DNA from 2 places in the Ezakiella sp. genome. Region 2 is predicted to be linked to the other one. Evidence: riboswitches for the same ligand, from Rfam matches in the RefSeq annotation. Region 2 holds a riboswitch; the other holds the start of a gene.
The links. Region 2 has a riboswitch for S-adenosylmethionine ahead of metK (methionine adenosyltransferase). Riboswitches for the same ligand answer to the same signal wherever they lie in the genome.

Region 1 (4,434 bases), on a different contig from region 2:
GTGGTTGTGTTGTCTTTTCCTTTGCATCCTGTGAATGCGAGTGCAATTGTTACGATTAATAAAAATAATTTCTTCATTTTAAAATCTCCTTTTCTATTTTTTATTAGTAATTTTATATAATGAGTTACCGATAAATTGTACGAGTTGCACAATTATAACGATAATCAATACCGAACACCAGAGGACATCAATTTGGTTTCTTTGATATCCATATCTTATTGCGATGTCGCCGAGGCCACCGCCTCCAAGGACTCCCGCCATTGCGGAGTAGCCGACGAGGTTTATTATTGTCATTGTGATTCCCAATATTCCTTGAGGGAATGTTTCTTTTAATATAACTTTTATGATTTCCGTGTTGTTTGCGCCCATTGATTTTGCGGCTTCGATTATTCCCGGTTCGACTTCGAGGAAATATCCTTCAAAAAGTCTTGCGACAAACGGTGCGGCTGCAAATGTTAATGGAACGATTGCGGCGGCGGTTCCGATTGCCTTTCCGATGATTATTCTCGAAAGCGGAGCAAGTATTATGATTAATATGATTGCAGGCAAGCTGCGGAAGATGTTTATGAGTCCGTTTGAAATTGCGTACACAACTTTGTTCGGCTTAAGTCCATCAGGGCGAGTCATATATGTGATTATTGCCCAAGGAAGTCCGATTATAAATGCAATTAGCGCCGAAACAAATATCATTATGAGCGTTTCCGGAATTGCCGGAAGGACGATGTCAAAAATTTCTTTAATTCTCATTTATAACACCTCGCTTATTTCTACATTGTGCTCTTTTAAAAATTGCAGAGCTTTGAATATTTCCGCATCTTCGCCTTTAAATTCAACAATCATATATCCGACTTGGTCGTCTGAGATATTGTTTATATTTCCTTCGATGAGATTTATATTTACGTCGAATTTTTTGATTGTGTCGTTTAAAACCGGCGTGTTTACGGTGCGCTTTGTGTATGAAAGTCGTTTTACAACTCCTTCGAAGCTCGAAATGTCGATTATATTTGAAGGCGCCGCTTTTTTTACAAAGCTTTGCGCAAGTTTCGATTTCGGACTTCTAAATAGTTCGACCGTGCTGTTCGATTCGATGATTCGACCTTTTTCCATAACGGCGATTTTGTTTGAGGTGTCCTTTGCGACTTCCATTTGGTGGGTAATCATTATCGTTGTGGTTTCAAAGTCATCTCTCGCTCTTTTGTAGAGGTCGGTTATTATTCTCGTGCTTTCAGGGTCGAGCGCGCTTGTCGCTTCGTCCGAGAGAATTATTTCAGGTCTTGTCACAAGCGCTCTTGCGATTGCGACTCTTTGCCTTTGCCCGCCGGAGAGTTCCTTCGGATAAGCCTTTTCCTTTGAGATGAGTCCGACATAGTCGAGCACTTCTTGTGCCGCTTTCTTTTTGTCGATTTTTTTGTTTGTCAAGGTCAAAGGATACATAACATTTTCTATGACCGAGTATTGATTAAAGAGATTGAAGTTTTGAAATATGAATGCAATTCTCTTTCTTATTTCAAGAAGTTCTTTTTCTCTCAAACTCATTATATCCACTCCGTCGATTAAAACATTTCCTTCGTCCGGTTCTTCGAGTCTGTTTAAGAGACGAACAAGGGTGGATTTTCCCGCACCTGAAAGACCTATAATTGCGAAAATATCACCTTTATCGACTTCGAAGCTGACATTGTCGACAGCTTTAAATCTTTGCCCGTCCACATGATATTCTTTTGTTAAATTTTTTGCTTCTATCATATAGTTCTCCTTATAATAAAAAAACTCTTTACCGAAAGATAAAGAGTTACACTCGTATTAGCGTCATCTTTCGGCGTTGCCGCTGGAATTAGCACCACGTTTGTTAAACAGGTTGCCGGGTTTCATAGGGCCAGTCCCTCCACCGCTCTTGATGAATTTGATTGTAAGTTCAATTATAGCTGATAACGAATGGTATGTCAAGTGATTTTTATCACAAATTTGAAAATAATTTGAAATTAAAATAAAGGAGCGATAATCCTGAATATTGAGTCATTTATTCGCTTAAATATGCTCGGATTAATGCTCGAGCGATAAATTTCCGCAGACTCGGAAAAAGATTTTTCCATATCTCTTTTCAAATCCATCGAAATCTTCGAGTGATAAAAGAGAGAATTGTTTTCGAAGTGCAAATAAAGACTTCTGAAATCGAGATTTACAGTTCCGATTGCACAGAGATTGTCGTCCGAAAGGATTGCCTTTGCGTGCAAAAATCCGGGTGTGTATGTGAAAATGCGAACACCGGCGTAGAGAAGGTCCGAATAATAACTTCTGCCGAAGCGGTAGACCATCTTTTTGTCAGGAATCCCCGGCATAATTATGCGCACGTCGATTCCTCTGTGCGATGCTCGAATGATTGCATCGTTAAGCGAGTTTGGAAGAATGAGATAAGGCGTGTAAATCCAAACATAGTCCTTTGCGGCGCTTAGAATGTCCACATAAAGAGAGTTTGAAACCGCGTCTTCAAAAAACGGCGAATCGTAGTAGGATGCGACAATTCCATCGTATTCATCCTCCTCGGAATGAACGACGTCAAGAAAGCTTTCGCTGATTTTGTCGCTTGAAAAAGCGTTCCAAAATTCCATAAACATATATGAATAAACATTCACGCCATTGCCTTTTATGCTAAAGCCGACGTCTTTCCAATAGCCGAAGCGCTCGATGATGTTTGCATACTCATCCGCAAGATTGTTGCCGCCGCTGAATGCGATTTCGCCATCCACAATAACCATTTTTCTGTGGTCGCGGTTATTGAGTCTCGGGTCCAAAAACTTAACCGGATTGAACAAAAGACATTTCACACCGCCATCTTTTAAACGTTTCAAATCGATGAGCGAAAATTTCATAAGACTTCCGAAGTCGTCATACATAAATCTGACGTCGACGCCTTCCTTGACTTTTTCTATCAAAATGTCTGAAACTTCTTTAAAGAGCTCTCCGTTTTCAACTATAAAAAATTCTACAAAAATAAATTTCTCTGCCTTTTTCAGTTCTTCAATAAGATTTTCGAAAAATGCTTCTCCGCTTTCGTAATATGTTGCATTTTCGCACTTGTAGGTCGGCATGCCGGTCAATTTTTCTATTTGTTTGAAATGACCGAGGTTTCTGTCGGCGGTTGAATCAATTAAATACGTGTCTTTAAATTTGTGGTTCAAATCGAAGCGCGACTTCATAATTTTGCTATTTAAACCCCTGGATGTCTTTTTGTTGCCGAACAGCAAATAGAGGACCGCACCGAAAACCGGAGCGAGAATGATGACTATTATCCAGGAAATCTTGTAATTGCTTTCCATTCTTTTTGAAAGTAGATAGAGTACAAAACCGATTGCGAGCAAATTTGTGATTGGAATAATTATATTCGCAAATTCTTTTAAAAATCCGAAAAGTAGACTGTACAAAAATATTTGTAAAATAATTGTCGGTATAAAAATTAAAGATCGTACAAAAAACTTTTTCATATAAACCTCCATTAACTATCATTATACACCAAAATTATTTTTTTTGTAACACTATAATTATTGAAATATTATATTTTCTGTGTTAAAATTATTTTAATTAGGATAACGAAATGTTTTATAGGGAGGTTAATAAATGAATTCTAAAAAAGTTGTTAACATGCTTGAGGGACCGTTACTCGGACCTATTTTTTTATTTGCAATGCCGCTTTTTATCACATCGGTTTTGCAACTCGCATTCAATGCGGTCGATATAATAGTAGTTGGAAAGTTCACAGGTCACCACGCACTCGCTGCGGTTGGCGCAACAGGTCCTGTTATAAATCTATTGGTAACTATGTTTATGGGCATCTCACTCGGCGCCTCGGTTATAATGGGGAAAAATGTCGGAGCGAGAGATTTTAAAAACGCACAGGACACTCTCCACACCGCAATCGGAATTTCAATTCTCGGGGGTATACTTGTTTTATTTGCGGGAATTTTTACTGCGATGCCGCTTCTAAGACTTATGCAAACGCCGCCGGAAGTAATTGAACTTGCGGGAGAATACTTAAAAATATATTATATCGGTATGCCGGGATTTATGGTTTATAACTTCGGCTCCGCACTTTTGAGGGCAATCGGTGACTCGAGAAGACCGATGTACTTTTTGACAATCTCCGGAATTTTTAATGTTATTTGTAATCTCATTTTTGTTATAGTTTTTAAAATGGGCGTTGCAGGTGTTGCGATTGCAACCTCAATTTCGCAATATATCGCAGCGGCTCTTACAGTTGCAAGCCTTCTAAAAGCCGACGGATATATGAAACTCTCATTCGACAAAATCCGAATCAGCAAAGACAAGGCGCTCGGCATGATGAAGATCGGTCTTCCGGCAGGATTTCAAGGTGCGCTTTTCTCAATTTCAAACATTTTAATTCAATCGGGCATAAACTCTTTCGGCTCGGTTGTTATGGCG
Region 2 (4,434 bases):
CTTGCGATAGCAATTGCCATTTTTGATTCGGTAACAGTGTCCATTCCCGCTGACATAATAGGAATATTTAGTGTAATCTTGTTTGTCAATTTTGTTTTTGTTGCGACTTCTTTCGGTAATACGTGGCTTTCTGCCGGAACAAGTAAAATGTCGTCAAAAGTCAGTGCTTCTTTGTAAAATTCCATAAACCCCTCCATGTGTAGTAATAATTAAATAGAAAAAATCTATTTTTAGATATAATAAAGCTATTCTAATGAGTAGCTTTCTTCTTTACTTTATTATATAACATCCCATCTTATAAAATCAAGCAATTAAATCACTATTTGTAAAAATGTGCAATATTTTTTTATTTGTAGTATAATAAGTCTAGACTTAAAAGTGCCATAATCGACACGGTATATAAGGAGGATAATATGGAAGTCTTATTTATAGTTTTAAATCACGAACAACACTTCGATGAAGTGCTTAGAGAGTTTTCCGCAGAAGGTATTCACGGCGGAACAATTTTGGAGAGCCAAGGACTTGCGGCTACTCTTGCGGAACATTCAGAAGTCGGTTATGATTTTTTCAGAAATCTTTTAAACGGCGGAAGACCTTACAACAAAACAATATTTTTAATTTTAAGTGAAGAAGATGTCAAAAAGGCAAAAGAATGTGTAAGAAGAGTCGTTGGAAATATTGAAAAGGAAAATGTCGGAATTATGTTTTCCATCGACGTTAAGTCATTTGAAGGCTTGACAAAATAAGGAAGGATAATTTAATATGGAATCAATTTATGCAGTAGCAGTTCTCATTGCAAGCGGCCTTATTTTTTCGCGCCTTTTAGGAAAATTAAAATTTCCTGATGTCACAGGATATCTTATCGGCGGAATTTTAATAGGTCCTTCAGTATTGGGACTCTTATCACAAGATCAAGTTAACAGCTTAGAAGTATTAAGTACAATTGCCCTTAGTTTCATCGCTTTTTCAATAGGATCTGAAATGGACTTGAGAGCAATAAAAAAAATGGGTTCAAAAATTATAATAGTAACAATTTTCGAAGCATTGGGTGCATTCATTTTTGTAACCGCAACAATGCTTTTGATATTTAAACAAGACTGGGCTTTTTCGCTCGCAATCGGGTCAATCTCGTGCGCAACGGCTCCTGCCGCAACTCTTATGGTTATAAGACAATATAAAGCAAAAGGTCCTCTCGTAGACGTTTTAATCCCGGTTGTTGCATTGGACGACGCAGTTTGTATTGTCGCATTCGGAATCGCTTCGTTTATGGCAAACGCTCTCATAAAAGGTGAAAGCTTGAATTTTGCAACAATGCTTGGAAAGCCGCTTTTGGAAATATTGATGTCAATCGGACTCGGCGCAGTTGCAGGTTTCATTTATTCACTCATTGCAAAAAAAGTGAGAAACGACGGAGAAAATCTCTCCTTCACTTTAGCAATGATTTTCCTTGTAACCGCCGCAGCCTTGAAGCTAAATTTATCAGGACTTTTAACGCTTATGGTTATGGGTGTTGTAATTACAAATGTGGGTCATGTAAATAAACGTTATTTGACACTTGTAAATGCAATTACCCCGCCGATTTTTGTATGTTTCTTTGTTTTATCGGGTGCAGATTTAAATCTCGCAAACCTTAAATCCGTCGGAATTGTCGGAATCGGTTATGTAGTTTCAAGAGTCATCGGTAAATATCTCGGTTCAATGATTTCTACAAAAATGTCCGGCTTTGATGAAAGTGTTCAAAGAAATCTCGGTCTTACTCTTGTTCCTCAAGCTGGGGTTGCTCTCGGTTTAAGTCTTATCGCCGCAAATATTATTGACGGTGAACACGGACAATATATAAGAACCATAATTTTAGGAGCGACAATCGTTTATGAACTTATAGGACCTCTTCTTGCGAAATTTGCACTTAAACGTGCGGGTTGTATAGAGGAAAACGCTTAGTATTTGACAAGCAAAATGAATAATGTTATAATTAAATTACTCATTAAGAGTGGTGGAGGGAATAGGCCCTTTGAAACCCGGCAACCCAGACGGTGCCAAATCCTACAGTTCGACTGAAAGATGAGTTTTTAAAGGACTATTTTGCAGTAGGTTTAGGATTGAGCCTACTGTTTTTATTTGAAATAATTTTTATGTAAAGAAGGAGAAATATGATTAGATTTCACACATCGGAAAGCGTCACTGAAGGCCATCCTGACAAAGTCTGTGATAAAATTTCAGACAGCATTTTAGACGCAATTTTAACAAAAGATCACGAAGCAAGGGTTGCATGCGAAACATTTGCAGCAACAGGTTACATCATTGTCGGCGGACAAATATCAACAAATTGTTATGTTGACATTCCGGCAATCGTAAGAGAAGTTTTATCAGACATCGGTTACACCCGTGCAAAGTTCGGTTTTGATGCCGAAACATGCGGAGTTTTAACCTCACTTGAAGAACAAAGCCCTGACATTTGGATGGGAGTAAAAGAATCTCTCGAATCAAAAGAAGGCGCAAAAGATGAATTCGATGCAATCGGCGCCGGAGACCAAGGCATGATGTTCGGATATGCATCCGACGAAACCCCGGTTTATATGCCTCTTGCAATTCATTTGGCACACAAACTCACAAGAAGACTTGCAGAAGTGAGAAAAGAAGGAATTCTTGACTACATTTTACCTGACGGAAAAGCGCAAGTCACAGTTATGTACGAAGACGACAAACCGAAAAAGATAACCTCGCTCGTCGTTTCAACTCAACACCTTCCATCCGTTGATATCGACACTTTGAGACGCGACGTAAAAAAAGAAGTTATAGACGCTGTAATTCCGGCGGAACTTCTTGCAGATGACACAAAAATCTATATAAATCCGACCGGTCGCTTCGTTGTCGGCGGACCTAAGGGAGATGTCGGACTTACCGGAAGAAAGATTATTGTCGACACCTACGGCGGATATGCAAGACACGGCGGCGGAGCTTTCTCAGGAAAAGACCCAACGAAAGTTGACCGCTCAGCAGCGTATGCAGCAAGATATGTTGCAAAAAATATTGTTGCCGCAGGACTTGCAAAGGAATGCGAAGTTGCACTCTCCTATGCAATAGGCGTTGCAGCACCGACGTCGATTGACATCGATTGCAGAGGAACCGAGACAATTGATTTGGAAGAAATCAGAAGAAAAGTTTCAGGTGTCTTTGACCTTCGCCCTGCCGCAATAATAAAGAACTTCGATTTGAAGAGACCGATTTATTCGCAATGCACAAACTATGGACACTTCGGCCGAGATGATCTCGACTTGCCATGGGAAAAGCTTGACAAAGTTGAGGCGCTCAAAAATGCGTAATAAAAGGCCGATTGATACAATGCTTTTAAGGGCACTTGCCGTCGGAGGAGTGTTGCTTCTCCTCTCGGCGATACTCTATTATAAAATTTTTATAGTCGGACTGAAATAAAAAAGAATCAATTTGATTTGCTCGAAATTCGAACATTTCAAATTGATTCTTTTTATTTATTATTTTTAGGAACGGTCACAATAAACTGTGTTCCGACTTTTTCCCCGTCTTTTACCTCAATCGTTCCCGAGTGAAGTTCGATGATCTGTTTCACAAGATGAAGCCCGAGTCCGACGCCGTTTGATTCATTCGCAGTCCTTCTCTCCCGATAAAAGGCTTCAAAAATCTTTTTCTTATCGGACTCTATTCCACGTCCCGAGTCTTCTATTTTAATGACGACATCATCCTCATTTTCATTTATCAAAACATTTATATAACCACCGTCAACATTATATTTAATTGCATTTTCAATCAGATTGTAAAAAACTCTGTACATAAGTAGATCAGAGCCGATGATTTGCGCTCTATCCCCTTCTTCCGTCACGCTCAAATGCTTTTCGTCTATATAAATTGAAAGGTCCATAATAATCTCGTCAATGAGGTCGTATATATTAATCTCGTCTTTTCTTTCGACTGTTTGGCTTTCCTGAATTTGAAGAAGCATTTGAACCAAGTGCGACATTCGGTCATTGTATTCCGTGACCGATGCGAGCATTTTTTGGTAATCCTCAATTGTGTTGTTTTCGTTTTTCTTAAAAACATCGATTTTTGTTTTTAAGACAGCAAGAGGCGTCCTAAGCTCATGCGCCGCATTTTGCAAAAAGCTTTTCTCTTCGCCAAAAAGGCGCGAAAGTCTTATAATCATGTCATTAAAAGAAACCGTAATCTCTTCAATCTCGTCGCCCGTTTCCTTGACCTCGATTTGTTTTGAAAGATTTTGAACATTAACCTCTTTCATTCTGTTTTTCAAATCGGTTATAGGCTCCAAAAATTTGTCGACCAGTCTGTATGTCACAAAGCCCGCAATAACGACAACAATAAAAGTTATACCAAAGCTTTTAAGCCAAAAGAGACTCTTGCCGTTGTAAAAAATTGACGAAAGGTCCGGAACAATCATAACTG

Region 1: another riboswitch for S-adenosylmethionine. It lies ahead of SPI61_RS05475 (methionine ABC transporter ATP-binding protein); the one in region 2 lies ahead of metK (methionine adenosyltransferase).

What each region holds. Positions count from the first base shown of each region.
Region 1 is NZ_JAXFOB010000025.1:4,603-9,036, reverse strand. It holds gene SPI61_RS05485 (MetQ/NlpA family ABC transporter substrate-binding protein) at 1-77, opposite strand, end outside; gene SPI61_RS05480 (methionine ABC transporter permease) at 94-747, opposite strand; gene SPI61_RS05475 (methionine ABC transporter ATP-binding protein) at 748-1,743, opposite strand; SAM riboswitch class I at 1,804-1,901, opposite strand; gene cls (cardiolipin synthase) at 1,980-3,479, opposite strand; gene SPI61_RS05465 (MATE family efflux transporter) at 3,613-4,434, shown strand, end outside.
Region 2 is NZ_JAXFOB010000022.1:71,052-75,485, reverse strand. It holds gene guaB (IMP dehydrogenase) at 1-185, opposite strand, end outside; gene SPI61_RS04855 (hypothetical protein) at 414-746, shown strand; gene SPI61_RS04850 (cation:proton antiporter) at 763-1,941, shown strand; SAM riboswitch class I at 1,979-2,068, shown strand; gene metK (methionine adenosyltransferase) at 2,151-3,323, shown strand; gene SPI61_RS04840 (HAMP domain-containing sensor histidine kinase) at 3,485-4,434, opposite strand, start outside.